4 regions of the Lactiplantibacillus plantarum genome follow, and region 3 is predicted to be linked to each of the others. Evidence: predicted binding sites of a transcription regulator. Region 3 holds the regulator's gene; each other region holds the start of a gene.

Region 1 (8,048 bases), 1.3 Mb from region 3:
AAATGGTTTATGATTCTTGCTTTCCAAATTAAGACTCAATAGAGTTCCGTAAAAGCCCAGCTTTTTGATAATTCAGTTACACCTTGTCCCATGCTCTACAAAGAATCACACAAAGAGCAACTGCCTAAAGAGCAGAAAAGGATGCAGTGTTCCTCGACTTACATCATGTCCTACATTATTGAACAACGTGCTACCATTAAAGAATCATCTGTTATTGCAAGACTCTAAACTTCGTAAAAAGCCCTTTAAAGATGCAAGTTGATAAATAAATAGGACGAACAACAAAATCCGGTTGCTCGTCCTATTTATTTGCCTAGAGGCTATTATGCAAAAGCCTCACACATTTTTATTTTGAAACAAGTTATCTCTTAAATCACTAACAGTCTATTTATCAATGACCGAGCGCTGAATCGTCTGCCCATGAACTTGACGTAAACGTGCTTCACGATACAGATATAAATACTTAGCACGCGCTAAGGCGGTCTGCGTAACTAGTTCACTCGTATTATTATCATAGACCGCTTCTTGGTTCTGCTTCGCACGGTCCCAGTCCAACTTAGCGGCATTCAGGGTCGACAATAACTGTTCATCAAAAACTTCCTTGGGATGCTTGATCTTCTGTTTACGTTTAAACATGGTGGCACCTCCAATTACATTTCTTGGCGACCTTCAACTGCTTTGAATAAGGTCATTTCATCCGCATATTGAATATCACTACCAACCGACAAGCCGTGCGCCAATCGGGTCACTTTGATCCCCGCCGGCTTAACTAACCGCGAGATGTACATCGCTGTTGCTTCACCTTCAGGCGTGGCATTTGTGGCAATAATGACTTCCTTGATGGCTTCATTTTGCTGTAGCCGTTTCAATAAACTGGCAATGTTGATATCTTCCGGACCTTTGCCATCAATGGGTGACAATACCCCATGTAAGACGTGATACAGCCCGTTGTATTCCTTAATCTTTTCCATTGCCATGACATCCTTGGCCTCTTCAACAACCAGAACGGTGCTTTGATCACGCGACTTATCCTTACAAATCACACACGGATCATCTTCGGTGATATTACCGCAAATACTACAAAAATGCAGGTCCCGTTTGGCCGCAATCAGCGACTTAGCGAACTCGGTGACGTCATCACCGTTCATATCAATTGTATAAAACGCCAGCCGCGTCGCAGTCTTGCCACCAATGCCGGGCAACTTCATATAACTATCAATCAACTTAGCAATTGGTTCTGGATACTGCATGTACTTACCTCGTTTTTACTGTAATCCCTTAGTATATTTTCCCATCGTACTTTGTGTCTGTTCATCGACCTTAGTCAACGCGTCGTTCACCGCAGCAACGACTAAGTCCTGTAACATATCCACATCATCAGGATCAACAGCATCAGGGTTAATCGTAATATCCTTCATCTTCTTATCACCAGTAAAAGTGACTTTGACCATGTCGTCTGGCGCCGCACCCGTGAAGGTTTGTTCATTTAAAGCCGCTTGTTCGGCTGTCATTTGCGCCTGCATCTTCTTCATTTGTTTCATCATACTTTGCATATTGCCCATTCCACGCATCATAATTATCAGTTCCTTTCGTCTTTAGTCCGGCTGTACTTCAACTAAATCACCGAACATGTTCTTAGCTTCTTCAACGACCGGTTCTTTGGCCGGTGCTTGTTGCTCTGATGTTGCACCTCCTGGCTGGTGAGTGGCCAAATAATCCTTACGAATTTGTGGCCACTGTTCTTTAGGCACACAGACAATCTTGGGTGCCTGTCCCATCAGCCGATCCAAACCATTTCCGAGTGCATCGATCAAGGTCTGGTCATCAATCGCTTTTTGATAAACAAACGCATAGTCAAACGCAACCACAACACCTTCTGAACTGGCCGCAACTGGTTGGGCCACGTGCATTAGGGCCCGCTGCGTCACACTCAAAATGTTCATCAAATCAGTCCAAACATCGCGCACCTTAATGAGATCATTCTTCGTTGCCGCTCCCAGAATAGGATAAATCTGACTGACATTAACCTTCTTAACAACCGGGCCATTACTCGACCGCGGCTTAGCCGGTACGGGTTTAGTGACACTACCACCTTGAGAACGTAACGTTTTGACCTCGCTTTGCAACTGTTCAACTTGTTGTGCCAGTTTATGCACAGTGGGATCTTTAGGATTGACCGTTGCCGCAGCTACCGGTTGAACGGCCGGTTGAACGGCCGCTTGACCATCCAACTGAGCTAACTTGACCGTCAACACTTCTAAATAAACGTCGGGGTGCGTCGTGAACCGCATTTGTTGTTGAATATCGTTCAACGTCTTGACCATTTGGTACAGGACTTCAGCATCGATTTGCTTGGCAAATGCTTCAAATTGTTGATCATCCTCGCCCATCGCCACACTATCGACCATTTCAGGGGCCTGTTGATAGAGTAACACGTCACGCGTATAACTGATCAAATCTTCAATGAAACGGTTCGCATCTTTACCTTCTTGTAAGATTTGTCGCATCGTCTCTAGTGCCGGCTTCGTATCATGGTCGGTGACCTCACTGACATAGTTAGCCAGCAACTGCTTGGTCACACTTCCCGTCACCATTAACGCATCATCCAACGTAACCGTGTTATCCCCAAACGAAATTACTTGATCCAGAATACTTAAAGCATCCCGCATTCCACCTTCAGCAGCCGCTGCAATGACGCGTAGCGCTTTTTCATCATAGGTCACATCCTTCTCATTGAGGATGTACACCATCCGATCGTAGCTATCCTTAGCTGTAATCCGCCGAAAATCAAACCGTTGCGTCCGTGAAATAATCGTTAATGGAATCTTATGGGGCTCCGTTGTCGCTAAGATAAATATAACGTTAGCCGGGGGTTCTTCTAGCGTTTTGAGCAACGCATTAAACGCGCCAGTCGATAACATATGAACTTCATCAATAATGTAGACTTTATAGTCCGCTTGCGTTGGAGCATACTTCGCTTTGTCCCGAATATCACGAATCTCTTCCACGCCATTATTAGAAGCCGCATCAATTTCGATGACATCATTTAGTTGCCCCTTGGTAATCGCCGTACAAGTCTCACATTCATTGCAAGGTTCCCCATCAACAAGATGGTGACAGTTAATTGCCTTGGCAAAAATCTTTGCTGCCGACGTTTTCCCAGTTCCCCGGGGACCGGTAAACAGATACGCATGACTCGTCTGGTGGGTCATAATGGCATTTTTTAGTGTCTGGGTAATCATCTGTTGCCCGACAATCTCATCAAAGCGTTGGGGACGCCAAACCCGATATAGTGCCCGATACATGCGATTCTTCCTTTCTTACATCAGTCATACTTTGGTTATCATTACTTATTATAAGCCATTGTTTAAACGTCCTGAACAGTTAGCTTCCTGGTTGTGCTGCTTCCACTAACAATCAGTGTCGGTTATACAAATTAAGCATCTAAGCGCACTTGCCAACGAGTCGATGCCCAGGCCTTTAACCACCTTTGTTAGGCGTTTAGTTATTCCTTCAACAAGCAGTGGCTTTAACTATCAGCCTGAAAAGCATCACCCAAATAACGTATTACTACTATGAATAATAGGTAAATAAAAATAAACCAACCTATCAGCACGTTCAAAACTAGCACTCAATATTTAATTTAAATAAAAAGCTCTCAACCGAATGGCTAAGAGCTGTTACATTTCATAAAAACAAAAGGCACAAGATGAAGCAAACTTAGTGCTGCTTCCTTCCGGACCTGACACGATTCGTAAATCCACCCTTGCCTTTTGGCCTTGCGGCAAATACTATAATACATGATTTGCGCCACAATTACCAGCCATCGGCCTAATTTTTTTCAGCAGCTTCACGTCGTGCTTTTTTAGCCGCCTTTTTCCGTTTACGAATCCCACGGAAGAAGTTTTCCAACATCTCGCCGGCCGGACGTGCCAAGATGCGTTCATGAACCGTTACTTGATGATTTAACCGGGTATCATCCATCACCTGATACAAACTACGAACGGCGCCAGCCTTGGGATCACGGGCACCAAAGTAGAGTTCAGGTAGCCGTGCATTAATAATAGCCCCACTACACATCAAACATGGTTCCAAGGTGACATATAGCTGACAATCGGCTAATCGCCAACTATGCAAATATTCGCAAGCTTCCTGAATCGCAATAATTTCCGCGTGCATCGTTGCATCCTGACCATGCTCCCGTAAATTGTGACCACGGCCAATAATTTCACCCTGGTGAACGATCACGGCCCCAATCGGCACTTCGCCAATTAAGTAGGCCATCCGCGCTTCATGTAATGCTTCTTGCATCCAGTCTTCCGCTGTTGGTTCCGTCACGACTATCCCTCCTTTACACTTTGTAGGATGTAATACCCTTTGTCCTTCTTAATCACCTGACAATTACCAAAGGTCGTTTGCATCAATTTCTTCGCAGATGGTGCGCCCTGCTTTTTCTGTAAAACGACGGTGAGTGTTCCACCAACGACTAGCCGTGAAACGGCCCCCGTTAACATCGCATCCACCACTGCCTTACCTGCGCGCACCGGTGGGTTGGTGACAATCGCCGCGTAATTAGTCGCGGTCACTTGTTGATAGACATCAGACGTAAAAATATTGGTATTCGTAATTTGGTTCAAAGCAACATTTTTACGCGCTAAGCTTAGCGCTAACTCGTTCACATCGACCATATCAACCGTTCGTTCGGGTGATTGATACGCGAGCGCCATCCCAATGGGACCATATCCGGTTCCCAAATCTAGCATTGGGCCCGCTGGCAAATCAGTTGGATCAAACGCTGCAAGTAGTGTTCGTGAGCCGTAATCCACGGTACGCTTGGAGAAGACACCGTTGTCCGTCGTAAATTTAAACGAGTGATTAAAAATTTCAAAATTCCATTGCTTTTCATCATGCACAATATCCGGATTGTGTGTATAATAATAGTTGGTCATATTTATTTTCCTCTAAATTTCTGGTCTATATCTATGATAACTGATTCAGCGAGTGAACCACAAATAATTTAAAAAACTTTTTAGTCGGTTAAAAGCTGACACTAACACAACATCTAGGGCTTGTGATTTTTACCACACCCTAGATGTTGTGTTTTTTGATTGTTTTTTTCACCACATGTTGTATACTAAATTTATCAGAAAAACGAGTTAGGATGATGAAAAATGAAAAAAGTTACTGTATTTACTAAAAACAACTGCATGCAATGCAAGATGACTAAGAAGTTCCTCACGGCGCACAATATTGCCTTTGAAGAGAAGAACATCAATACGAATCCTGAATACGTCGATTACCTGAAGAATCAAGGTTTCCATGCTGTTCCGGTCGTTGAAATCAATGGCGAAGACAGCATTGCCGGCTTCCGTCCGGATGCTTTAAAACAATTAGCTGTTTAGTTTGTTCACGCTTTTTTGCGTGGTTACATAGCTGGTTTACCCTTTAAAATATGATAAACGACCCACAATCATCAACCTACTGATTGTGGGTCGTCGATTTTGCCAGCCACAATTATACTGATAGAAAGAGGATTCCTTATGACCTTAAAAGATTTAAAAGACGTCACGTATTACGACTTAAATAATGAGATCAATATTCCCGTTAACAATCAGATTCCGCTCAACAAGGATCAGGAGGCACTTGCCGCTTTCCTTGAACAAAATGTTGAACCGAACACGATGAAATTTGATAGTCTTAAGGCGCGCTTTGACTACCTACGTGAACACGACTATTTGGAAACCCCTGCCATTGATAAGTATGATTTTAGCTTTATCGAAAAACTTTACGATTACTTGCGGTCGCAAGACTTCCACTTCAAGACGTTTATGGCGGCTTACAAATTTTATGCCCAATACGCCTTAAAGACGGATGATGGCGACTATTACTTGGAAAACTTTATTGACCGTGTGGCAATGAACGCCCTCTACTTTGCTGATGGTAATGAAGACTTGGCGATGGACCTGGCCGACGAAATCGTTCACCAACGTTATCAACCAGCCACCCCCAGTTTTCTCAATGCTGGCCGGGCCCGGCGTGGTGAATTGATTTCTTGCTTCTTGATTCAATCGACCGATGATATGAACTCAATCGGCCGGACGATTAACTCCGCGTTACAACTTTCTCGGATCGGTGGCGGGGTCGGTATTAACCTCAGCAACTTACGGGGTGCCGGTGATCCAATCAAGCATATCGATGGCGCTGCTAGTGGGGTCGTACCCGTCATGAAATTATTAGAAGACAGTTTCTCCTACTCTAACCAATTAGGTCAACGTCAAGGTGCCGGGGTCGTTTACCTTAGTGTCTTTCATCCAGATATTATTGCCTTTCTTTCTGCTAAGAAGGAAAACGCCGACGAAAAGATTCGGCTCAAGACGCTTTCACTCGGTGTCACCGTACCCGACAAGTTTTACGAGTTGATCAAGGCTGACGCTGATATGTATCTCTTCAGTCCTTACGGCGTTGAACGCGAATACGGGGTACCGTTCTCATATGTCGATGTCACCAAAGAATACGACAATATGGTTAAGAACCCGAACATCCGTAAAACTAAGATCAAGGCGCGTGACCTTGAAAATGAAATCAGCAAGTTACAACAAGAATCTGGCTACCCATACGTCGTCAACATTGATACCGCGAACCGCGAAAATCCTATCGACGGTAAAATTGTGATGAGTAACTTGTGCTCAGAAGTGATGCAAGTGCAAACCCCATCATTAATTGATGACCAACAACAGTATGAGAAGTTGGGAACTGATATTAGTTGTAACCTTGGTTCGACTAACATTGTTAACTTAATGACCTCTCCAGACTTTGGACATTCTGTTGAAGCCATGGTGCGCGCGTTAACTTTTGTTACTGACCACTCTAACGTCGACGTCGTTCCTTCCATCCAAAAAGGGAACCGTCAAGCCCATACCATTGGGTTAGGTGCCATGGGGCTCCATGCCTTTTTCGCGAAGAATCAGATGGAATACGGCAGTAAAGAAGCCGTTGACTTTACCAATATCTACTTCTTACTCTTAAACTACTGGACCTTAAAAGCTTCTAACGAAATTGCGCGTGAACGTCACGAAACCTTCGTTAATTTTGAAAAATCCAAGTATGCCGATGGTTCTTACTTTGACAAGTACACCACCCAAGATTGGCAACCAAAATATGACAAGACCGCTGCACTGTTTGACAGTATCTTCATTCCAACCAAAGCTGATTGGGAAGCCCTCAAAGAAGCCGTTATGCGTGATGGTCTCTATCATCAAAACCGGATGGCTGTCGCCCCAAATGGGTCAATCTCGTACATCAACGATACGACTGCCAGCCTACACCCAATCATCAACCGGGTCGAAGAACGACAAGAAAAGAAAATTGGTAAGATTTATTATCCCGCTCCTTACCTATCTAATGATACAATTAACTATTATAAGTCAGCATACGATACTGATATGCGTAAAGTTATCGATGTCTATGCGGCTGCTCAACAACACGTTGACCAAGGAATGAGCTTGACCCTCTTCATGCGGTCAACTATTCCAGCTGGCTTATACGAATGGAAAGATGGTCGCACTGATAAGATGACCACGCGGGACTTAAACATTTTACGGAACTACGCCTACCGCAAAGGGATCAAATCGATTTATTATATTCGGACCTTTACGGACGACGATGGCGAAGTCGGTGTTAACGAATGTGAAAGCTGCGTAATTTAGTATCTTAGATCTCTAGGAGGATAACAAATGGCAACAGACTTGGCTTACTACCAAAAACTGCTCAGTAATGGCAACTATAAGGCAATTAACTGGGATCGAGTTTCAGATGCAATTGATAAAAGTACTTGGGAAAAGTTAACCGAACAATTTTGGTTAGACACCCGGATTCCAGTTTCCAACGACATGGCAGACTGGCGTGAATTAGATGATGATCACCGGTGGGTCGTGGGACACGTTTTCGGCGGTTTGACGCTGCTAGATACGTTACAATCACAAGACGGTCTGCAAGCACTTCGCCGCAACGTCTTAACCTCACATGAAACGGCCGTACTAAATAACATC
Region 2 (8,048 bases), 960 kb from region 3:
TGTGACTTGTAAATCATAGTGTGGTGTTGCCCCCTCAGTCACTTCGGCGTCTTGGTCAGCTTCGATTCGATCTAGGCGTTGCTTCAGTTGCATCTCCTGCTTACGAATATCAGCGGCCTGTTCAAAATCTTGTGCTTCGATCGCTGTTTCCTTATCCTCACGCAGTTGCGCTAACTTGTCCTGGTTCTTGGATAGCTTCGTTGGTTGATCCATCTGATCGATGCGGACTTTAGCTGCCGCCTCATCCATCAAGTCAATGGCCTTATCAGGCAAGAAACGATCACTGATATACCGGCTGGATAGCTTGACTGCTTGATCAACAGCTTCATCCGTAATCGTAACCCGATGATGTTCTTCATAGCGTGGCCGTAGTCCATCTAAGATTTCAACGGCTTCGTCTTCGGTCGGTTCATTGACCATGACCGTTGCAAAACGCCGTTCCAACGCAGCGTCAGATTCAATGTACTTTTGATACTCATTTAAAGTGGTTGCCCCAATCGTTTGGAGTTCCCCTCGTGCAAGTGCGGGTTTCAGAATATTAGAGGCATCAATAGCCCCTTCAGCACCACCGGCACCAATCAAGGTATGCAATTCATCGATAAATAAGATCACATGGCCATCGTTGTAAATTTCATCAATCACTTTTTTCAGGCGGTCTTCGAATTCACCACGATACTTTGTCCCAGCGACTAATGATCCCATATCGAGCATCATCAAGCGCTTATCTGCCATATCAGTTGGCACATCACCGGCCACGATCTTTTGGGCTAGACCTTCGGCGATTGCAGTCTTCCCAACCCCAGGTTCACCAATCAAGACCGGATTATTCTTCGTCCGCCGTGACAGGATCTGAATGACCCGTTTGACTTCCTTGGAACGACCTACTACCGGGTCCATTTCTTGTTCACTAGCTAATTGGGTCAAATCGCGCGCCAGAGAATCCAAGGTTGGCGTTCCTTCAGTCTTCTTGCCACCGCGATTAGCCGCGTTACCCTTGCGCTTACTCATGGCGTCACTGACACCTAGCTTGCGAAGAACGACTTTACGCGTCTGACCTAGATCTAAGTTTAAATTCATTAAAATTCGCGAGGAAAGGATACTTTCATCAGAGAGCATCGCTAACAACAAATGTTCCGTTCCAATCTTGTTGGCACCGAGCCGTTTTGCTTCATCACCGGCAACGGACAAAATTTCTTTGGCCTTTGGTGAATATGGCAAGTAAGTATCCTTGCCAACATTGCTCAACGTCCCATAGCCAGTGAACCGTTCGATTTCTTCACGAATGTCATCTTCACTAACGGCATATTGTTGTAGCACCTTATTAGCAATTCCATTCTTTTCGATGGCCAATGCTAATAGCAAATGCTCCGTACCAACTGCCTGATGCTTGAAATATTTGGCCTGTTCCTGTGCCAGTACCAGCACACTTTTGGCACTAGGTGTAAATAAGTTATCCATTGCGATTCCTCGCTTTCTTTAGCTTTCGTAACGCAAGTGGTTCAAGATTCCGATAATTATCCGGGCCCGCAGACTGTTTTCTAAATCCCGGTCCGTTAATCCTAACGTCTCGTGGTCAATCGCCACTAAAATCAATTGCGCTTCTCGACGATTTAAGACGTCGTCCTCGTATAAACTTTGGACGACCGCATAAGCATCTCGTTGTGTGATTGAATCGCCGATCACCTGTATGAGGGCGTCCAACACATCAGCATCATCGACCAAATTAACCTTCTCAATGCGAATATAACCACCACCGCCACGTTTACTTTCAACTAAGTAACCATTTTGGATCGTAAACCGGGTCTTAATCACATAATTAATCTGTGAGGGTACCACGTTGAAAAGGTCGGCAATTTCTGACCGTCGAATTTCAACATGCTCCGAGTCCGCCAAAATACTTTTTAAATACTTTTCAATAATATCCGAGATATTTTGACTTTGCATGTGCTTCACCCTTTTCATTATCTTTGACTAATATTGACTATTATTATACGAGGATAATGGAAAAAAGCAAAGAATTTCACCCAAACCGCGGACTAGCATGTGCTTAACGGTTGTTACAGCATAGCACGCCAAACGTTTGCTTTCAATTGATTCAACCGTTTAGAACCTCATAATGATTAAATTATTAGGTCTCCATATTCATTGAACTACCTATTTAAAATATGTCAAGTTGAGTCACTCCTCATTGCAGGCGATGGGCACTGGTATCACAACGATGAACAGCAGTTCCGAGACTAATTTCTCCGAGCTCATGACTAACAGTGGCTGTTGCCTTGTCGGGATTATGAGTCACAACCACCGTATTCTTCACATGGCTGACTTAGTGAGTAACGTCGCAAAAGTGTCCCCTGACCGTTGAAACACCCCTGCTTACAAAAAAGGCCATAAAAAAAATCCAGCCAAATGACTGGATTAGTTGGTTTAACCGTAATCGGGAAAACAGGATTTGAACCTGCGACCCCTACGTCCCGAACGTAGTGCTCTACCAAGCTGAGCTACTTCCCGAGAAAATTAAATAAAAAGCCTTAGCACTTAACTAAGACTGTGTTAAACGATCGGGAAAACAGGATTCGAACCTGCGACCCCCTGGTCCCAAACCAGGTGCTCTACCAAGCTGAGCTATTTCCCGATACTAATGCACCCAGTAGGAGTCGAACCTACAACCTTCTGATTCGTAGTCAGACACTCTATCCAATTGCGCTATGGGTGCTTATTTAAAATGCCGAGGACCGGGATCGAACCGGTACGGTTATCACTAACCGCAGGATTTTAAGTCCTGTGCGTCTGCCAATTCCGCCACCCCGGCAAATTAAAAGCGGAAGACGGGATTCGAACCCGCGACCCCCACCATGGCAAGGTGATGTTCTACCACTGAACTACTTCCGCATAATAAAGCTATTAAATTGTAAATGCCGACTAGAGGATTCGAACCTCCGACCTCCTCATTACTAGTGAGATGCTCTGCCAACTGAGCTAAGTCGGCATGTGCGGGTGAAGGGACTCGAACCCCCACGTCGTAAGACACTAGAACCTAAATCTAGCGCGTCTGCCAGTTCCGCCACACCCGCATGATGTTAATCATGCCTTGTTGCCGGTTCAAACAGTTCTTACTGGTATGCCTTGACAACTATTTAACTTTATCATCATGTTGAATACTTGTCAACAACTTTTTTCAAATAAATGGATAAATATACTTTTTACTGGATAAACAAGTTATATTTTTCCGACAAGAAATATTATAGCACGGTAGCCGAAAATAGCAAACCCTATTTTCAAAAAAAGGTGAATAAATTTCAGTAAACCCAGCTTTTTCGCCCTTTTGCGCCTGAAATGTTCTCCCGACATTCTGCCCGTCCCGCAATTATTTAGTCAACTCGGCCGTTATTTCCACTCACATTTTAAAATCGACAGTTCCCTTTAATACTCATTAATTATGCAAAAAAAGCGAACTCGCATCACTGCGAGTTCGCTAACTTCATCTCAATTAACCTTGTTTTTCAATCTTCGTCTTACCGTGCATATATGGAACTAATACATCTGGAATCGTAACCGTCCCATCTTCATTTTGATAGTTTTCCAAAATAGCTGCAACGGTCCGACCGACAGCTAAGCCACTCCCGTTCAAAGTATGAACGAATTGCAATTTGCCATCGTCATCGCGATATTGAATGTGCGCCCGCCGAGCTTGGAAATCAGTACAATTTGAACAACTCGAGATTTCCCGGTACTTGTCTTGTTCTGGGAACCAAACTTCCAAGTCATGTGTCATGGCAGCTGTGAAGCTCATGTCACCAGTCGTTAACGTAATAACGTGATATGGTAACCCAAGTTTCTTTAGCAATGATTCGGCATTGTTGGTCAACTTCTCTAATTCATCCCATGAATCTTCTGGTTTCGTGAACTTAACCATTTCAACCTTATTGAATTGGTGTAAGCGAATCAAGCCTTTCGTATCACGACCAGCACTACCAGCTTCTTCACGGAAGGCTGGTGATAAGGCCGTAAAGTAAACTGGTAATTTTTCAGCGGGAATAACTTCATCACGATAATAGTTGACTAATGGCACCTCGGCCGTTGGAATCAACGTCAAATCTTGCGTCGTAATCTGGAAAGCGTCTTCCTTGAACTTAGGAAATTGGCCGGTACCGTACATAGATTCATCAGTGACCATGTATGGCGGCAAAACTTCCGTATACCCTTCAGCTTCGTGCTGGTCTAAGAAAAAGTTGTAAACGGCGCGTTCCAGTTTAGCACCATCGCCCACGTAGTATAAGAAACGACTACCAGAAACCTTAGCACCGCGCTCAAAGTCTAAGATGCCTAAATCTTCACCGATATCCCAATGTGCTTTCGGCGTAAAGTCAAAATGCCGTGGTGTCCCGATTCGACGTAATTCAACGGCATCTTCTTCTTTCAAGCTAACTGGTACGTCGGGATGGGGCATGTTTGGTAAATGTGCAGCCATATCCTGAACTTGGGCATCAACTGTCCGCCGTTCTTCATCCAACGTCTTCACATCGGCGCTAACTTTTTGCATTTCTGCAATTTCGGCACTAGCGTCTTCCTTGTTCCGCTTCTTCTGTGAAATTTCGCCTGAAACTTGGTTACGCGTCGACTTCAATTGTTCGCTCTTGGCGATCAATTCACGACGCTTTTCATCAGCGGCCAATAAATCATCGATGTCACTCGCAGCAACACCCCGATGACCAAGCTGTTCTTTTACAAAATCTGGATTTTGACGAATCATTTTAACATCTAACATAACGACGTCTCCTTTTCACTTTTAATCGTAAATAAAAACAGTCTCTCCTCCCAATTGGGACGAAGAGACTGCGATTCGCGGTACCACCCAAGTTCAGGATCATGATTAATCCCACCCTTAAACGGATAACGGCCGTGCCGTGCAGTATTACCTGCCCACATTGTCGCGCCGGAGTTTCGACTACCGATTCACACCACCCACCGGTTCTCTGAACGTCTACTTAAAAACGCGCCGTGTTTAATATTCACTGTCTACTATAAAACATTGATTCTAAAAAGGCAACTAGCCTAAACTAGCCACTTTTTCGTCGATCAACCGAATGACTTCCTTACGCGCATCCGCATCGGCGACAAAGTCCAGCTGATCCCCGTCGATCTGCATCTTCGGGCTATGATCATAATTAGCGTACCAGTCGTCATAGCGTTCATTCAAAGTCTGATAATATTTATATAAATCAGGATCTTGATCAATTTGTTCGTAAGAACGGCCCCGCTTTTGGATTCGTTTGAGCATCGTATCAAAAGAAATATTGATATGAATAAGTAAATCAGGACTCTTTTGATGAGACGCTTCTGGCAATTCCTGCATCATGTTATCTAATAATGAATCATAAATGTCAACTTCGGTATTCGTCGCCCGGCCAAGATCACCATTCAAATGAAATAATAATGAATCTTCAAAAATCGACCGGTCTAAGACGTCCAGATCGTTAGCAAAAGCTGATTTAATACTGTCTAACCGTTTATTTAAAAAATAGATTTGTAATAAGAAGGCGTACTTCTTAGGATCCTTATAAAATAACGGCAAAATGGGATTATCATCAACTGACTCGTAAAACGCTTTAGAACCAAAGTGGTTAGCCACTAACTGCGTTAAACTCGTCTTGCCGGCACCGATTGTTCCTGACATTACAAGCATGGGGCGTCTCTCCTTTTAATCACGTCAAAATTTTGATTATCTCTAAAAGCAACACTACATATTGTACGCACCCACGTCTTAAAATGCAATATCTGGTGAGTCAATTCAGTAAAAAACTTCGCACCAGCCACAACTGCGACGCACTAGTCAGCGATCCAAGCAACTCACTAACACACACTGGGTTACTACCCAAGCCGGCGCTGGTGGCACTTCAGCTTTGAGTGCGGCCTCTGACCAGCATAATCTGTCGTGACCAAATAATACTCAGTTGAGACGAACCCACATTGCTAAACCGAAGACAATTTAAAAGCGCACGCTAGCTAATTCCTAACGTACGCCATAAATGGTATTAATTGGGGCCATCAATAATACGGCTAGCTTATTACTTGGCCGCCTTTTCTCGAGCTTGCAGCAAACTGACGTACTGTTCGAGAGTCAAATTGTGCTTAGTCATGAATTCCGCACTCGCCTTACCAACGTAACGGAAATGCCAAGATTCATAGTCAATCCCAGTCGACTGCTTACCATCTTTAGTAAAGCGCAACACAAATCCATAGTCCGCCGCGTGATTAATCAACCACTGCTGACCCTTGTTCTTGTCGGATGATGACAATAATTGATTACCATGAGTGCTGTACCAGTGCGTGTTCATGATATCTGCTGCGAGACCAGTTTCATGCTCACTACCACTAGGAACTGCGACATATTCTTTAGTCAGCTTTAAGGCTTCCTTGGCTGATTTTCCTTGATTCTCATAGGTTTGAATCGACTGATCCCAAACCTCTTTTTGATAAGCGACTGAACGATACCCAGACACGATTGTTGCTGGATAGCCGGCTTTTTTTGCCCCCGCTAGAAAGGCTTCCAATGGTTTGACGATAGAACTACGGACTTCAATACCATCCACGCTCGACTTATTAAATGTCATCTCAGCGCGCTTATGCCACTTATTGACGACCACTAAGTCGCTATCGGTCGATTTAACGCCTTTCGGTAAGGCACTAATCAGTCGTTGCCGCTTGGTCTGCGTCTTCGTCGACTTAGCACTCGTAGAACTACTAGTCGCTTTAGACGTCAACTGGCTAGCACCACAGCCAGCCAGGACACCTGCTAATGACACTAATGCTAGACCTCTTAACAAATTTCTCTTTAACATCTCTCTCGCTGCCTTTCTCATTTCAGCTTAGCATAGTCATAGCCGACTAGCCTATTCTTAAGGATAAGTTTGCGAATTTTTAATGATTCCATATTCTCATTCTATCAAATTACCATAGATATCAGATTAGCGCACCCTCAATTTGCCGCTTGCTATCATTACAATCGTGCAAGCCCCCACTCATAACGATCCGCCGTGACCATCTGTTGCGAGCAGTGTTATCAGCATAAATCAGGACACCTAAAAATACGACCGCGCCTTGAGTTGACAGGTCCAACTCTCGCCGTCAAAAAATGCGATTGACCCAGTGTCAACCGCATTTAATCAAACTATCAAAGTGCGTGCTTAATCTTGATGGTGTCGTTTGCGTGTCAAATCAACCTTGTCTAGCGGAATCATCTTAGTATGATAGCGAATCTTATAATAGACATACAAGATGATGAATAACGGGATGCTCATATAGGTCACCCCAATAGCCTGCCAATCAAGCGTTGCAAATGAATGTAAGTCTTGACCAATAATGACCACGACACACAAGATAAAGGCGAACCACGGGCCAAATGGGAACCACTTGGCATGGTACCGCAATTCACTCAATTGATGCCCCTGCTTAACAAACGCGCGACGGAAACGCAGATGCGAAATAGCGATTCCTAGCCAAGCGATAAAGCCCGTTAACCCACTGGCCGAAACGAGGAAAATATAAATCCGTTCACCGAATAGACTCGACAAGAACGTGAGTAATCCAATCACCGTCGTTCCTAATAATGCCATGATTGGAATCCCACGACGATTGACCCGACCAAATGTCTTGGGGGCATAACCCTGTAATGACAAAGAATATAACATCCGTGTCGAGGCGTACATCCCCGAATTAGCAGCTGACAATACGGACGTCAAGATCACTGCGTTCATCACACTGGCCGCAGCCGCCAACCCAGCCCGTTTAAAGACTAACGTGAACGGACTGATGGCAATATCGCTCGCTGATGACCCTAGAAGATCTTTCGACGTATAAGGAATAATCGCCGCAATCACGAAAATGGCTAAAATGTAAAATAACAAAATACGCCAGAAAACTTGTTTAATAGCCGCCGGAATACTTTTCTCCGGTGTTGCTGACTCCCCGGCCGTGATCCCAATTAATTCGGTTCCTTGAAACGAAAAACCAGCGACCACGAAGACACTCAAAATCGTTGGAATTCCACC
Region 3 (8,048 bases):
TCCGGTTCAATCCGAGCATTGGCACCCAACCATTCCCAAGATGGCATTAACCACAAATTGCGCCGCTTCCCCTTACCCTTTTTTGGTGACCACGCAGAAACATAGTCATCAATGAAATGTGTACGCATGTATCGAAACTCCCCATTATCAAACTCAATCTGCAAGATGTTGGCGCCCATCCAGACCTTAACTGCTTTAGGTAAAACTGTTGCCATGATGACACCCCTTCTCCAAAGCTCCCAGCCAAATAATTAATCAACACATAAGTAAGCGCTTACATCGTTACTATATCACAATAATGTGTCAAATCAATCTCAAGATTCAGTAAGGACGTCAACACACCGAACCATCTTGTCCAGGAATCGTGTTCCCTTAATCAAGCGTCAAAAAAACGGCCGCCACCCATACAGGATGACGGTCGTTCAAACATTAGAGCAAGCCCTAATTAAGTTTTAAATTAAGCAAGTGCCTTTTTAGCAGTGTCAACCAATGCCTTGAAAGCATCAGCATCGTTAACAGCTAAATCAGCTAACATCTTACGGTTAACGTCAACGTTAGCTAACTTTAAACCGTGCATTAATTGACTGTAGCTGATGTCGTTAATCCGGGCTGCCGCGTTGATCCGGGCAATCCAAAGACGACGGAAGTCACTCTTACGCCGGCGACGATCGCGGAAGGCGTATAGGTATGACTTCATTACTTGGTCCTTAGCAACCTTAAATTGGATGTGCTTAGCACCACGGTAACCTTTAGCTAATTTTAAAATCCGTTTGCGACGTTTACGTGTTACAGTTCCACCTTTTACTCGAGCCATGTTATTTCCTCCTAGATTTAACTAAAACGTTGTGAATTATTTTTGTAATAACTTGTGGTATGTCTTGACCATTGGCTTTTCGATAATAGCCGTACCACGTAATTGGCGACGTTGTTTCTTAGTCTTACCATGGAAACGATGACTAGTAAAAGCGTTGGCGCTCTTAATCTTACCCTTAGCAGTTACCTTGAAACGCTTTGCAGCAGCGCGGTTTGTCTTTTGTTTTGGCATAATCAATAATCCTCCTAGAAATTACTTATCTGTTTTTGGTGCTAGTACTAGGAACATACTCCGACCATCCATCTTAGGATAGGCTTCGACCGTAGAAAATTCCTTAGTAGCTTCAATCATTCGATTTAAGACTTGCCGACCAATATCCTTATGGGTAATAGCGCGGCCCTTAAACCGGATGGAGACGCGAACCTTGTCACCTTTTGACAAGAACTTTTCAGCATGTTTCAGCTTCGTGTTAAAGTCATTGGTGTCGATAGCTGGGCTCAAGCGGACCTCTTTGATGCTGACCACTTTTTGCTTCTTACGGGCTTCCCGATCCTTCTTTTGTTGCTCGAAACGGTACTTCCCATAATCCATAATTCTGGCCACGGGTGGTTTCGCTTTCGGCGCAACCAATACTAGATCTAAACTAGCGTCTTCAGCAATCTGCATTGCTTCTTGTCGTGACTTGACACCTAATTGTTCACCATCGCTGGCGATCAAACGTACTTCGCGAGCACGGATGCCGTCATTAACCATTGAATCTTTAGCTATGGTAATTCACCTCCGAAATATTTTAGAGAAATTCACAAAAAGAGCGGGCGCATAGTACGCCCGCTCAACCCCGTTAATGGGAATCAATTCATCGTTCATCTGCCCGATGACTCTGGTCACCAAGGCGAGAAGCGGGTGCTTCTGCTTTTTTTCTCAACTCCAATATATTAACAAGAACCACGGCCCTTGTCAACCCATCAATCAATATTGATGCCATTGGCTGTTAATTATTTGCTTGCACCACGACTGTAATGCTTGATTTCTTGCGTGATGGCACCAATGAACATGTCAACGGCTTCGGATTCAGTCCGTTCTTCACCGTACTTCCGAACTGAAACACTCCCGTTAGCAACTTCTTGATCACCGACAACTAACAAGTATGGAACCTTCTTCGTTTGTGATTCGCGAATCTTGTAACCCATCTTTTCGTTACGGTCATCGATACTTACCCGAACACCTTCAGCTGCCAAACGACGACGAACGGTTTCAGCGTAGGCACCGTGCGCACCATTGTTAACTGGGATGATTGTTACTTGCTTAGGTGCTAACCAGGTTGGGAAAGCACCCTTGTAAATTTCAGTTAAGTAAGCGACGAACCGTTCCATCGTTGAAACAAGACCACGGTGAATCATAACTGGACGATGTTCTTCACCATCAGCACCAACGTACTTCAAGTCAAAGCGTTCTGGTAACAAGAAGTCCAATTGGATAGTTGATAAGGTTTCTTCACCACCAAGGGCCGTCTTAGTTTGAACATCCAACTTAGGACCATAGAAAGCAGCTTCACCTTCAGCTTCGAAGTAATCCAAGCCCATATCATCCATAGCGGACTTCAACATCTTTTGACTGCGTTCCCACATAGCGTCATCATCGAAGTACTTTTCCTTGTTTTCAGGATCACGGTAGCTCAAACGGAACCGGTAATCAGAAATGTCAAAGTCTTCGTATACTTCAACCATCAAACTCAAGATCTTTTTGAATTCTTCTTCAATTTGATCCAACGCAACGAAGGTATGACCATCGTTCAAAGTCATTTCACGAACCCGTGATAATCCAGTTAAGGCGCCAGACTTTTCGTAACGGTGCATCATGCCGAGTTCAGCGATCCGCAATGGTAATTCACGGTATGAGCGAATGTGATGGTTGTAAATCTGGATATGTGATGGGCAGTTCATCGGCCGTAATTCCAATTGTTCGCCGTCACCCATGTCCATTGGTGGGAACATGTCCTCACGGTAGTGGTCCCAGTGACCAGATTGCTTGTAAACGTCCAAGTTAGCTAAAACTGGCGTGTATACATGTTGGTAGCCATTTGCAACTTCCTTGTCGATAATGTAACGTTCGATTTGGCGACGAATCGTTGCACCATTTGGCATCCAGTAAGGCAAGCCATTCCCGACCTTAGGATCAACGAAGAATAAGTCTAATTCGTTACCAATGACCCGGTGATCACGTTCGCGGGCTTCTTGACGCCGCTTGAGGTCAGCATCTAAGTCTTTTTGCTTTAAGAAGGCCGTCCCGTAGATCCGTTGTAACATTGGATTGCTGGACTTACCTTGCCAGTATGCACCGGCAACGGATAATAACTTGAAGACCTTGACTTTCCCCGTTGAAGCTAATTGGGCCCCGTCAGATAAATCAACGAAGTCCCCTTGCTTGTAAACAACGACTTGATCATTGTTGGCAGCGGCACGTTCGTTAACTAAGTCTTGTTGGTAAGGGTTGTCACCAACTAAAGCTAAAGCGTCAGCCTTTGATAAGACTTCGCGTTCGATTGGTAAATCTTGTTTGATAATTGCAGCCATCTTATCACTGATGGCTTCCAAATCATCTTCACTGACTTGTTTACCGTCTTCGTCAGGATTGTCGGTATCAAAGAAGAAACCGTTGGCATTCCCTTCACCACTCCCAAAATGAATGTTAGGGAATAATTGTTTAACCGCGTTAGCTAATACTTGGGCAGCCGTTTGCCGTAAAACATTGAGGCCGTCTTCACTATCAGCAGCGATAATTTCGATACTACCATCGGTTGTCAGTGGTTGGCGATAGTCCACGATCTGATCGTTGAACTTACCAGCAACCGACCGTTTAGCCAATGAAGGACTAATTGACTTTGCAATTGCTTCCGTCGTTACGCCGGCATCAAATTGCTTTTCAGCACCATCTGGGAACTTAACATTAATACTTGCCATATACTTGACACTCTCCTTAAAATTTACCCACTCACCAAAACACCGCGCCGGGACGACAAAAAAGTCCCTAATGCCAGACTGAACTAGCATTAGGGACGTCATTGACGTGGTTCCACCCGATTTTTCAGTGTCATCAAAGACACTGACTCATTAGCGCTAATAACGGAAGCGTTCCGGCTCAATTGAGCATGTTCACAAAAGTGGTATCTTCGTAAACCCGGTCCAAGACTTCCAGAACAAGGTCTTGGTCTCTGCAATCCATGGTAAACAAAGCGTGTCTTTTGCATCTGTTTTCATTAAACCACTTTTAAACTAAAAGTCAACTCTTGATTTTAAGCATCGGGATTGAGTCGTCGATTACGACCGACCATCTCAATCTCACTCGCAAGGTAACGTACCCGTTGCATGATTCGCTGCGCTTTGACTGGTTCTTCATCACCCTTTTGTGAGAGCGTCAAATAACCATCTTGCAATTCTTGCATCGAAAAATTAGACGAGAAACAAGTTGGCAGTTCCTCCTGCATTCGATACTCCAGAATAACCCCGAGCACATCGTCCCGAATCCAAGTCGACGAAGCATCCGCACCGATATCATCAATCATGAGAATCGGTGCCCGTTTAATCGCATCGACCTTATCCGCCGACGTATTGTTACTAATCGAGCGCTTCATCTCGACCGCAAAACTCGGAAAATGAATCAAGGTCGTATTGAAACCCTTAGCTGCCAACGCGTTCGCCATCCCACCGAGTAAATAAGTTTTACCGACACCAAATGAGCCGTAGAGATATAAGCCCCGGTGAAAACGCTTGGGCGCTTGTGTATAGGCATCAATAAAATCAAGTGCTGCCATTAATGCTGTCGCCCGGTCACCATCTTGATCATACATCTTTAAGTCCGCCGTCTGAATATTTTTCGGCATGCTGATTGATCGAACCCGCTGTTGCAATGCGTGAGCAGCTTGCTGTTCTTGCATTTGTGGTGTTGGCTGATAAGCAATGTCAATCAAGTGATTACTCATCACTAATGTCGGCTGATACCCAGGTGCTTGAGTTGGCTCGTGCCGCGCAATTTTACGTTTCTCTTCACAAAATTCATATAATTTAGCCGCTGAACGTTCTAGCGCATCCGAAGATAATTCGTTTTGATGAGCAGCTAAAAACTGGCGAACATCTGGATCTTGGTACACAGCTGTCATTAACGCCTCATACCGATGATTCAAGTTTTTCCGATTCATTAACGTCCGGAGTGTTTCTGAGATATTCTCCATGTTTTAGTCCTCCTTTTCCGAATTTGTCTCAAGCTTTGCTAGTCGATCAGCAAGCTGTTTGCGTTGGGCAGCAGTAATTTGTTTACCGGTCTGAGCTGGTTGCTTACCACTCTCAGTCTGTTGCTGTTGTTGGGCCCACTTTGGCATAATCTCCTTACGCGTCGGTCGATTGTTCTTGCGCCGTGTTGGTGTTGATTTCGGCTGTTTACGTTGCTTCAAATACATCAAAGCCGCTTCCGGCGTCGTAATGCCGTGTTGTTGCCAATCATTGGCGACTGTTTCTAGCAAATTACGATTAAGGGCAGCTAACTCCCGATTTTGCAATAAGTAGTAGATCACCATGTTGATGACGGCATTGGGTAATACCCCCCGACCAATTAAATCATGAACTAGTCGGTTCTCACCGCTCGTCACAAAACCATGTTTCTCCTGCTTCAAAGCTGATAAAAAGTCATACGGCGCTGTCTGCTTAGCATACGTCACGAGTTGCTGCTCAGCCGTTGAGAGCTGTGCTGAAGCCTTGTTATCCTTAGTGGTCGTCGTTGCAACCGTTGCTTCCGTAGCGACCTGCTGACTCGAAACTGCGGGCCGTTCATAGCGCCGCGCAATCAATAATTTCAATTGATTTTCATCAAACTGACCCGTTGTTAAACTAGCCACTTCACTGATTAACTTAGCCATCTCAATCTCACTGATGCCGTAGACCCGACTTTCCGTAATGATCAGTTGCCGTGAACTCGCAACCTGTTTGAGATCAACATAGTTCTGCTTCAAAATTTGCCCCAACAGTTGCCAGTCAAAGTCATCGTCACTGAGCACGGGCGAGTGATCCTCGGCCGGTTCATTGGCCGCCAATTGGGCGCGCACCTTTTGCACTGAAAGAGGTGGCGTCGTAACTTTTTGACTATCAACGTGAAACACATCTAAGATATTTGCCGTCACGTCTTTGGCAGCCGTCAAGTCAATCGGCTGTGCTGCAAAATCGCCAGCAAGTTGTTGATAACGTAACTCACCGACCGTATCTAACAATAGGACACTCAATAGATCATCCGCAAAGAATTGTAACGCCAGTAATGGTGCTTGTAATTGATAAATGTACATGGCACCCAATTCATCTTGTTGATAATAGCTGCGCAACAAGCCAGTTGCTTCAAGTTTACGCCGAGCCGCTAACACCGTCGGCAAGTCCACATTTAGGATGCCCAGCAGTTCCGCGTGACTGCGTCGATTGCTCAGCTCATTCTCGCTACTCTGTAAGCTACGTAACGCCGCGTACAAGCTATATGCCAATGGCCCCATCAGTGGCAAGTATAATTCCGCCAATACAGCTTGTTGCGCCGCACTGAGCGCTGGTGCTTGCGGGACCACTAACCCAGTTTTGGGTGTTAAGGGTTCATCATTTGGCATGTTGTTCACCATTCTTTTTAACTAATCTTTTTTTCGTTTAGGTGCGTGGGTCGTCTTCGCTGACGGTTTTGCCAGTTTGACCTTATCACGCTCCATCATATCTTGGAGTTCATTCAAGAAGACGTGCATATCCTTGAATTGCCGGTAAACACTGGCAAAACGAATGTACGAAATTTCGTCAATATCTGCCAATTGCTCCATGACATACTCGCCGATAACTTGGCTTGAAATTTCATTTTCGCCCAGTGACCGGACCTTATTTTCAACATCATCAACGACGCCCGTCATGGTTTCCATGCTAACGGGTCGTTTCTCGGCCGAGCGAATAATTCCGCGCAAGACTTTTTCACGATTGAATTCTTCGCGGGCACCATTTTTCTTAATGACTAATAATGGCGTGGCTTCGACCCGTTCAAATGTTGTGAACCGGAACCCACAGTTTTCGCATTCCCGGCGCCGTCGAATCACGCGACCATCATCAGTTGGTCGACTGTCAACCACGCGGGAGCCATTATGATGACAATGTGGACATTGCATAGACTTCTCACCCCTTGTAACAACTAACAATCAGTTTTTCTTTATTTAGTAATAGTTTTCAGCCATTTTAACACGGCTGCTTTAGTTTTATCAATGTTGGCCCCGTTATCAATGACAACGTCAGCCCTTGCGACCTTCTGTGCAAGTGGCATTTGGCTGTCAATTCGTGCCTGAGCCGCCTGTTGCGATAAGTGGTTACGCGCCATCAACCGCTGCAATACTACGGCGGGTGATGCCGTCACAACCAACACTTGATCACAAACATGTTGCCAGCCACTTTCAAATAACAACGGCACATCTAAAATAATTGCGTCGGGCTGTTGCTGGTTTGCCGCGACAATCGCTTCGAACATCGCGTACTGAATCGGTAACCGTGTAATTGCGGTTAAGTCTTGTAAAGCTTGAGCATCGTTAAAAACCAACTGGCCAAGCCATGGCCGATTCAGTCGCCCGTCTGCCAGCACTGCTTGCTGACCAAAGTGCGCCACAATCTTTTGGGTCGTCGGTTGGCCTGGCCCTTCAACCTGCCACGCGATTTTATCCGCATCAACGATTGGTAACTTAGTTGCCAGCAGCTTAGAAACAGTCGACTTACCAGTGGCAATGCCACCAGTCAATCCAATCAACTTTGTCATCTTGATCACCTACAACCGTTGTTCTAACGGGCAAAAATGGGTCCCTCGCTGTGCCACTTTGATTTTCTCAATAATTGTGCCACACCGTTCGCAAGGTTCCCCTTCACGACCATAGACGTGTAAGTGATTTTGAAACTGACCGGCTTCACCAAATGCCGTTGAAAATGAATGAACAGTGGTGCCGTGACCTTTAATTGCCATCGCCATTTCATCAATAATGTTTTGGCGCAATGTTGCAATCTCATCAGTAGTTAGTGAATTAGCAGGCCGCATTGGATGAATCTTACTCATCCATAGCGTTTCGTCCGCGTAAATATTCCCAATGCCCGCAATCTTACTTTGATCCAACAATAGTGGCTTGATCATCTTTTTCGACTTGCCAAAAGTGGCCGTCATATAAGCCAGTGTTAACTGTTCAGCAACGGGT
Region 4 (8,048 bases), 750 kb from region 3:
CTACCCACAACTACTTAATCTTAATACCTTATAACATCAGCGACGTCGTACCTCCTAGTACGGCGACCTTGTGAACCAGTACTGTTCATGCGTCCAGCACTGCCCCTAACTGCGTTATTAAAACGCACACCTCAGCCACTACTGCCCATTCAATGGGCTGCGTCGAAGCGTGACGTCTAGACACACCCCGTATCTAGGACGTCGATTGCTTATTGTCAAACAATTAATTACCTTGGGGTGGCCCGATCGTTGCGACCCGATGATTACCAGCCATACTGGTCGTAATACCTGAGATAACAGTTCCCATCGGATCGACTTGATTACTTGCTGCCAGCAACCGTTCTCGAGCACGAACAACCGCATGTCTAATCGTCAATACCACCGTCGTTTTAACTGGTTGGAGCCGTTGTGTCAGTAGTGAAATCACTTCAACCAACATCTGCCCAGCAACCACCCAGTCACCCGGTTTAACGTTGAACTTAAATGTAGGCGATTCCAAAGCACTGGTTAATTGACCAATCCGTAGCCAGCCCACCAGACCGTTGGCCGCTCGAAAGCCAATTAACCGTTGATTGGCTGCCACGGCTGTGATAACCCCAGCAAAGGGCGCAACAATTTGATCCGTTGCCGGTATAATTTGCTGCTTAAATCCTAGTAACCCATATAAGTGAACCGTATTTGCAAGGGTCGTCACATTGATCACTTGGCGTTTAACCGGCGCAACTACGGGAATTAATGAGCTAATGACCACTGGCACACTTCTCACTTCCTTACTTTATAAATTGGCAACCATTCGTATTTAAATAACCTTAACAAACGTAACGTAAAAAACTTGTTTTCTTTAATATGTAAGTCAATTAGTTTAAGTCATTGACTGTTATCTTTACAACATAAACCATACCATAATTAAACTAGAATGCCAGCATAATTAACGGTTTCGATTAAGGTTTACATCTGTTAGCGTTAATTCGTAAACTCAATTAACGAACGATGCTACTAAATAGCTGAAATTGGCCACCATAACCCCAATGTCGCACTCAAGCAATCTTGTAGATTTGACATCATGTTTCCCCAATACGTCAATCAGGCAATGACGGTTAGGCCTACAATTTCAGTCAGACCGATTGCGAGCAAAAAAGAGCTTCCGGCTTTTATTCCGGGAGCTCAACAAGTCAACGTTATTTATTTTTAATCTCAGCCACTATTCAACCGTAACACGCATCCGCCCGTGCCGCTTTGAAAAATAGAGGTTCTGATCAACACGGTTGTACAAATCAATCGGACTACCATCGGCTTGATGCAGTGTCGAGACACCAACCGAAATCGACACATTGATTTCCTCGTCTTCATACTTAACAACGAGATGATTGACTGCTTCAAAGACCTGACGGACAATCACTTTGGTACTAGCCAGATCATAACCGGGAAACAGGACATTGAATTCTTCACCACCGGTGCGATACAGCTTGACCTTCTCGTCATTGGCGGCCAAGACCGTTGTGACCGTGGCGGCAACTTCTTGCAAAACGCGGTCCCCTGCAAGGTGCCCGTACGTGTCATTAACGTGCTTAAAGTGATCAATATCGAACATCATCATCGATAAGTTGAGATTGTTCTTGGCACTATCATCGAATAAATATTTGATATGTTCCGTGTAAGCGGCAAAGTTCTCAGTCTCAGTCAAAGCGTCGTGACTCGCAAACTGGGCCAACCGTAATTTAATCTCACTATCTTGGGTCAGCATATTAACGTAGGCGTACAATAATCCTGCAAAAATCATTAAGTAGCCATATTCTTGTAAAGTATTGTCCCAATCCAGCGAATATTTAAGCTTGATCAGGCCCCACAAGATTCCGCCGTAAAAAGCGACCGCGCCATAGTAATATAGCCAAGGATACCGATGCTTAGGTACCCACAGCCGTAGATAATTCATGCTCCAGAAAAATAGCACGAACACGACGGCGTAACTCCACGATTCCCAGTAAAAAATCGACTGGTCGAAAACCATGTACACTATGACCACAGGTAACAATGAATAATACGGCATTCGAATATTCAAAAAAAACGAGCAGAACACGACGGCAATCAAGTGAAAGTTAACAAACTCCCAACTATCTGCTTTACCGACGACCGACAGTTGCATGACAAACACAAAGACCAACATGTAAATCACACCGTGCCAAGCATTGACGGTATCATCGTCAATGTTAATGTGACGGGCATGAAACCACGTCGTAATCCAATTAAAGAGGACCCAGTAAAGTGTTAGAACACCTAATATAAAGAAAATACTCGTTACGAACGGCGAAATTCGCCAATTAGACCATGTCATCGTAAGGATCCTTTCTCAGCATCCGCCGTTGACCAATTGCCGACCATCATCGACTAACCGCGGTTTCCCATAATAGTAACCCTGGTGCCATTCAATACCTTGTTGTTCAGCCATCTTTTGATCACCCTGGTCTTCGACACCTTCCAGAATAAATTCCAGATGGTAAGACTGAGCAATATCACGCCAAAATGCTAATTCATGAGGAATGCGCTCCGCTTGCCCACTCATCCGTAAGTTTTGCATCGCAAACTTGATTTGATCAACAAACGGTAGTGCGTGGCGAATATTCTCAAACGTGTTCGAGCCCGTCCCCACGTCATCAATGCTTAATTTAATATCATGTTGGTGGAAAAAGAGACTATATTTTTGAATCTCGTTTAATGAAGGACATTCTGTCAACTCAATCGTCAGCGCGGCCGGATTCAACCTTTTTTTTAGGTAAATGATCGTCCCTAACATCAGGTCGTCCTCAGCTTGTTGCCGGTTTAAATTAAGGGCTAACACCTGATTAGTCGCTTTCGTCTGCAATTGACTAGCAAGTTGTTCTAATAATTCAGCTTGTTTATCTAATGATAATTCAGTGAACGACTTCGGAACGGCCCAGTGACCATTCATCTCTTTACGTAACAGTAATTCATAACCAAAAACAGCTCGATGGCTGTGATCAACTTGGGGTTGAACAAAAAAACGATACATTCATGAAGCCTCGCTTTTAATGATTTCTTTATGTCAATATAAATTGACAACTCCTGTAAAGTATAACCGCTTTTAACTAAAATATCGAGACATAGTTACAGACTTTAATTAAAAAAATTATTAAGGGTTATATGTAACCGTTATATTGACCGTAACAAAAAAGAACGTCGTGACGACCTCGTCATAACGCTCTTTTTACCAGTCTTAATTTCACTTAACCAACTTATCCCAGATGACGACTTTACCAGCTGTTAGCGACTTAGGAACGTCGATAATACGTTGATTGGAACTCCCCCGAAATTGTAGCGAGAGATCCATCTTATCTTGTAAAAAGCGCCCATCTACCAAGATATCAATTAATGATAGCATCTTCAGTTTATCCTCAGAGTCTTGTTGCAATTCTTCCCAAGTATAACCTGACCACGACCAAATATCCTTCGTGTTTCCAAATTCGGAGCGAATGCGTTCACAAATCCGAATGCCGACTTGAGTATTTAGAAACGGTTCACCACCTAGCAACGTCAACCCTTGCACATAATCTTGCCCAAGGTCTTCAATAATCTGATCTTCCAATTCTTGTGAATACGGTTGTCCATAATGAAAATTTTGTGCCGCCACATTATAACAGCCTGGACAGTGGAATGGGCAGCCGCTCAAGTACAAGCTACAGCGGACCCCTTCCCCATCAACAAAGTTAAATGCCTTATAATCAGCAACATATTGTTCACTTAAGTCCTCTGCCAGCCATTCTTTGGGCATCGGATTGTTTGGTCCTTTCGTAGCGCGCGGCATTCTTAATCATCTCCGGAGACATATTTTTAGCACGGGACGCGATTTCAACGTGGCGACCATGTACCATTGGTCGTTGTTGTGGGTTACCTAGATACCCACACGTCCGCTTAACAACATCACAGTATTTAGGGTCGTGATTGCCACATTCTGGACAGACGAACCCACGGGCAGTGGCCTTGAACTCACCCTTAAACCCACACTTAAAACACTGGTCGATCGACGTATTCGTTCCCAAATAGCCGACATGATCATAGCCCCAGTCCCAGACGGCCTCCAAGGCTTTAGGATTCTGAGTCAAATTAGGATATTCACAATAATGAATAAAGCCGCCTGACGCATATTGTGGAAAACGTTCCTCCAAAGTTAATTTATCGAAGGGCGTCGGGTGCTTACGGACATCATAATGAAAACTATTCGTGTAATATTCCTTATCCGTAATATCTGCGATCCGGCCAAACTTCGCAATATCGTCACGACAGAACGTATCCGTCAACGATTCAGCCGGCGTTGAATACAGACTATAATGATAGCCACTTTCAGCCGCCCACTGCGCACACTTATCCCGTAACGCTTTCACCACGGTCTCCGCAAAAGCTAACGCGTGCTCGTCTTGTTCCCAGTTCGGACCAAAGAAGGTCGTGCAGACTTCATAAATTCCAATGTATCCCAGTGAAATAGTCGCCCGCTGATTTTTGAAGAGCTCATCGACATTACCACCTGCTGGTAGCCGCTTACCAAACGCCCCATACATGTATAAGAGTGGGGCATTTTCCGGCTTAGCTTCCTTCGTTCGTTCGATACGGTACGCGAGTGCTTCATGACAAGTCGCCATCCGTTCCTCGAAGATTTCCCAGAACAACTGTTGGTCCCCATGTGCGGCTAACGCGATTCGTGGCAGGTTGACTGTCACCACGCCCAAATTCATCCGGCCCGAGTTTACCTCGACACCATTTTCATCACGCCAACCTTGTAAGAAGGACCGGCACCCCATCGGCGTCTTAAAACTCCCCGTTAATGCCTTGATCTTGTCATACATTAAAAGGTCGGGATACATCCGCTTGGTCGAACACTCAATCGCGAGCATTTTAATATCATAATTGGGATCATTCGGACTTAAATTTAACCCCCGCTTCATCGTGAAGATCAATTTAGGAAAAATCGCAGTTCGGTGCTCCTTACCGAGTCCCTTGATTCGAATCTGGAGAATCGCCTTTTGAATTTCTCGTTCAATCCAACTAGTTCCTAGACCAAAATTGACCGTGGTAAACGGCGTCTGGCCCTGTGACGAATATAACGTATTGATTTCATACTCAAGGGCTTGCATCGCGTCATAGATATCTTTTTTAGTTTTGGCTTTCGCATAAGCTTCCCGCTGATCAGCAGGGACCCACTTTTTCGCATCAGTCATATGTTTTTGATAGTTGATTGCCGCATAGGGAGCCAATAATTGGTCGACCCGGTTAGCGGAACAGCCACCATACTGTAATGAAGCCACGTTGGCAATGATCTGCGCCATTTGCGCTGTGGCCGTTTGAATCGACCGGGGTGAGGCAACTTCGGCGTTCCCAATCTTATACCCATTTTTGAACATGCCGTCAAAATCAATCAAGCAACAGTTCGTTTCAGGCGTGACTGGTGAATAATCGAGATCATGCCAATGGATATCGCCACGCAGATGCGCCTTAGCCACGACATCTGGTAGCATCTTCAAGCCCATGGCGCGACTTGCAGCACCGGCTTCTAAGTCGCGTTGCGTGTTAAAAATCGTACTATCCTTATTTGCATTTTCATGCACAACGCTGGCATCGCGCTCAAACAACTTTTCAATCCGTCCTTGAACATTAGTTGCTGCCGCAAACCGCTGCTGTTCAGCTTCAAAGTAATCCTGATATGCCTTAGCTGCCGCGGTCAGGCCTTGCGCATTCAAAATCTGCATCATGGTACTACGTAGCTCCCGAGTATCAATGTTGTCAGCATCTTGATACTGGGCAACAAGGGCCTGCTTGACGACCCGTACCTCGTCATCAGTCGCTAACAACCGTCGTAAGACAAAGTCAATTTTATACGGATGAAATTTCGTTTGTGCGCCACCCCGCTTTGTGACGGTCAGTGGCCGTAATTGGTCTAATATATCGTTAGTTGTCGTTGTTAGCATCTTAATTCCCCACTTTTCAAAGTCATTGATTGAATACAATTGATAGTGCGTTCTGTTTGAATCAATACTATATATAGTAGCTCATTTCCATTAACTTGCCCATTGCCAAAATTAACTGTCACCTTCAGTTGTGTACACCAAATCGCTTTAATCGTCCGGTTAGTGCGTCTTTGGAATATTTAAAAAATATTTTTTATACTGTTTTTTATCTAATATCAGAATATTTAATCAATCTCGTTAACTACCGAACCAACCTTGATACGGCTTGCTTTCAATATTTTTCACACGCCATAAACCGAATTTTAATTCGTTAAAAATTAAGCTGAACACAACCAAGTTGTTGTAAACTGATTAACTTATGACTATTTTGTTTAACTCATGCGGCGGATTCGCTATAATGAAATTAAGTCCTCATTGAGGGATGTGGACATTGGAGGAGAGAATAATTATGCAAAAAAGCAGGGGAATAATCGTTGGCTTGTTGTTGACAGGGCTACTGACAGGATGCCATTCTGCCACTGACACACAAACGCCCACCGTTCAACCAGCAACATCAAAAGTCAGCGCCGTTCGCTCAGTCACGACTCGGGATTTCTTAGGTCGCTGGGTCAGCGCTAGACCAGCAATGAGTCTGTACCTCAGTACCAATCATCAAGTTGCTTGGTTCCGACGCGGACATACGCCCATTCGTAGTCGCGCAACGTTAACGTTAAGTGATACACGTGCCACGTTCACAATCGATCACAATGTTGCAAAACTGACCCTCAACGACGCTAATCAAATGACCATGAATTATCAAGGGACTAATATCGCACTGATTAAAGATCCAAATTGGCAGCCTGAACACAACCAGGTTCCCACCACAACTAATGACGCCTTAAAGGCGGGCACCTTAACGCCAACATTTAAATTGTCGTACTAATTGAAGGCCACACCACATTTGCACGTTGACTTGTGTGAGTGTGGTGTGTTTTTTAGGGCCTGACAACTAGCGAACGGCTTGCTTCTGTCAACCGTGCTCTCTATAATTAAATTAATATGACTAATCAATGGAGGAACATCAAATGATTCGACCAATTGTGCATGATCCCGCCGCGCTTAGTGTCCCTGCTGACTTAGCAACCCCTGCAGACACTCAAGTCTTGACTGATTTACTGGATACCCTCGCCGCACACACCGATAATTGCGTTGGAATGGCCGCGAATATGATTGGGGTCAACAAACAAATTATTGTCGTGCAACTCGGTCCCTTTGCAATTGCAATGATCAATCCGAAGATCATTGATCATCACGGCACTTACGAGACTAAGGAAGGCTGCCTGTCCTTACCTGGTGAACGTCCGACTAGCCGCTATCACCAAATCACGGTGAAATATAAAGATCAACACTTTAAACCGCAACAACAACGATTCAACGACTTCACAGCACAAATTATTCAACACGAATTAGATCACTGTGCAGGGAAACTGATTTAATTGTGCCTACTTCTAACTGAGCGGGAATAAATGTTCAGTTTGCTGAACTCGTTGATATTTATGAAAGATAGGACTGGTTTTATGACAACTTTAGCTTATAATGGCGAGACAGCAATTCCTGCACTCGCTCAGCAGCGTCGACACCAAGCTCATCACGCGCTCGGTACCGACATTGATTTGACCCTTTTTGGTAGTGATAGTGACCAGTACCTACAAGCTGCTTGCGATCTTATCGACCAATATGAAGACCGCTTGACTGTCAACCGGACTGTTTCTGAGGTCATGGCAATCAACCAGGCGGCGGGCCAACACCCCGTTCAAGTGAGCGCCGCCACCTATACACTCGTTCGGCAAGCTGTCGAACTCAGTCGACAACATTTTGGTTTCAATGCGTTGATTGGTCCGCTCGTGAAACTCTGGCACATTGGTTTTACTAACGCGCACGTCCCTGAACAGTCTGCAATTAACGAACGATTGGCCTTGATCGACCCCGAAGCCGTCATTTGTAATGACGCTGATTTCAGTGTGCTTCTCAAGGTCACGGGAATGGAGCTGGATCTAGGCGCAATTGCCAAGGGCTACATTGCCGACCGCATTC

What was found. Region 3 encodes NrdR, which represses ribonucleotide reductase genes. Its sites were predicted from a motif close to ACACNATATATNGTGT; they were not measured.
Region 1: E5260_RS12675 (redoxin NrdH) is a predicted target of NrdR. The motif match lies at 5,086-5,101, and genes of this name have one in related genera.
Region 2: E5260_RS11325 (deoxynucleoside kinase) is a predicted target of NrdR. The motif match lies at 5,735-5,750, and genes of this name have one in related genera.
Region 4: nrdD (anaerobic ribonucleoside-triphosphate reductase) is a predicted target of NrdR. The motif match lies at 6,040-6,055, and genes of this name have one in related genera.

The regions. Positions count from the first base shown of each region.
Region 1 is NZ_CP039121.1:2,680,933-2,688,980, forward strand. Features, by position in the region: gene E5260_RS12635 (PTS sugar transporter subunit IIA) at 1-32, shown strand, start outside; gene E5260_RS12640 (YaaL family protein) at 385-636, opposite strand; gene recR (recombination mediator RecR) at 651-1,250, opposite strand; gene E5260_RS12650 (YbaB/EbfC family nucleoid-associated protein) at 1,266-1,574, opposite strand; gene dnaX (DNA polymerase III subunit gamma/tau) at 1,596-3,305, opposite strand; RNA gene ffs (signal recognition particle sRNA small type) at 3,692-3,778, opposite strand; gene tadA (tRNA adenosine(34) deaminase TadA) at 3,832-4,338, opposite strand; gene E5260_RS12670 (class I SAM-dependent methyltransferase) at 4,341-4,949, opposite strand; gene E5260_RS12675 (redoxin NrdH) at 5,172-5,402, shown strand; gene nrdE (class 1b ribonucleoside-diphosphate reductase subunit alpha) at 5,541-7,706, shown strand; gene nrdF (class 1b ribonucleoside-diphosphate reductase subunit beta) at 7,734-8,048, shown strand, end outside.
Region 2 is NZ_CP039121.1:2,381,898-2,389,945, forward strand. Features, by position in the region: gene E5260_RS11275 (ATP-dependent Clp protease ATP-binding subunit) at 1-1,458, opposite strand, end outside; gene E5260_RS11280 (CtsR family transcriptional regulator) at 1,477-1,944, opposite strand; tRNA gene E5260_RS11285 (tRNA-Pro) at 2,435-2,508, opposite strand; tRNA gene E5260_RS11290 (tRNA-Pro) at 2,559-2,632, opposite strand; tRNA gene E5260_RS11295 (tRNA-Arg) at 2,640-2,713, opposite strand; tRNA gene E5260_RS11300 (tRNA-Leu) at 2,724-2,809, opposite strand; tRNA gene E5260_RS11305 (tRNA-Gly) at 2,818-2,889, opposite strand; tRNA gene E5260_RS11310 (tRNA-Thr) at 2,914-2,986, opposite strand; tRNA gene E5260_RS11315 (tRNA-Leu) at 2,990-3,071, opposite strand; gene serS (serine--tRNA ligase) at 3,488-4,765, opposite strand; gene E5260_RS11325 (deoxynucleoside kinase) at 5,048-5,683, opposite strand; gene E5260_RS11330 (M15 family metallopeptidase) at 6,066-6,839, opposite strand; gene E5260_RS11335 (amino acid permease) at 7,185-8,048, opposite strand, start outside.
Region 3 is NZ_CP039121.1:1,423,359-1,431,406, reverse strand. Features, by position in the region: gene E5260_RS06530 (hypothetical protein) at 1-215, opposite strand, end outside; gene rplT (50S ribosomal protein L20) at 458-814, opposite strand; gene rpmI (50S ribosomal protein L35) at 851-1,045, opposite strand; gene infC (translation initiation factor IF-3) at 1,067-1,567, opposite strand; ribosomal protein L20 leader region at 1,612-1,735, opposite strand; gene thrS (threonine--tRNA ligase) at 1,810-3,774, opposite strand; gene dnaI (primosomal protein DnaI) at 4,107-5,042, opposite strand; gene E5260_RS06500 (replication initiation and membrane attachment family protein) at 5,046-6,449, opposite strand; gene nrdR (transcriptional regulator NrdR) at 6,471-6,986, opposite strand; gene coaE (dephospho-CoA kinase) at 7,028-7,621, opposite strand; gene mutM (bifunctional DNA-formamidopyrimidine glycosylase/DNA-(apurinic or apyrimidinic site) lyase) at 7,631-8,048, opposite strand, start outside.
Region 4 is NZ_CP039121.1:672,936-680,983, reverse strand. Features, by position in the region: gene E5260_RS03010 (PTS sugar transporter subunit IIA) at 224-757, opposite strand; gene E5260_RS03005 (GGDEF domain-containing protein) at 1,202-2,332, opposite strand; gene E5260_RS03000 (EAL domain-containing protein) at 2,348-3,028, opposite strand; gene nrdG (anaerobic ribonucleoside-triphosphate reductase activating protein) at 3,239-3,787, opposite strand; gene nrdD (anaerobic ribonucleoside-triphosphate reductase) at 3,753-5,975, opposite strand; gene E5260_RS02985 (lipoprotein) at 6,424-6,897, shown strand; gene E5260_RS02980 (peptide deformylase) at 7,040-7,450, shown strand; gene E5260_RS02975 (FAD:protein FMN transferase) at 7,532-8,048, shown strand, end outside.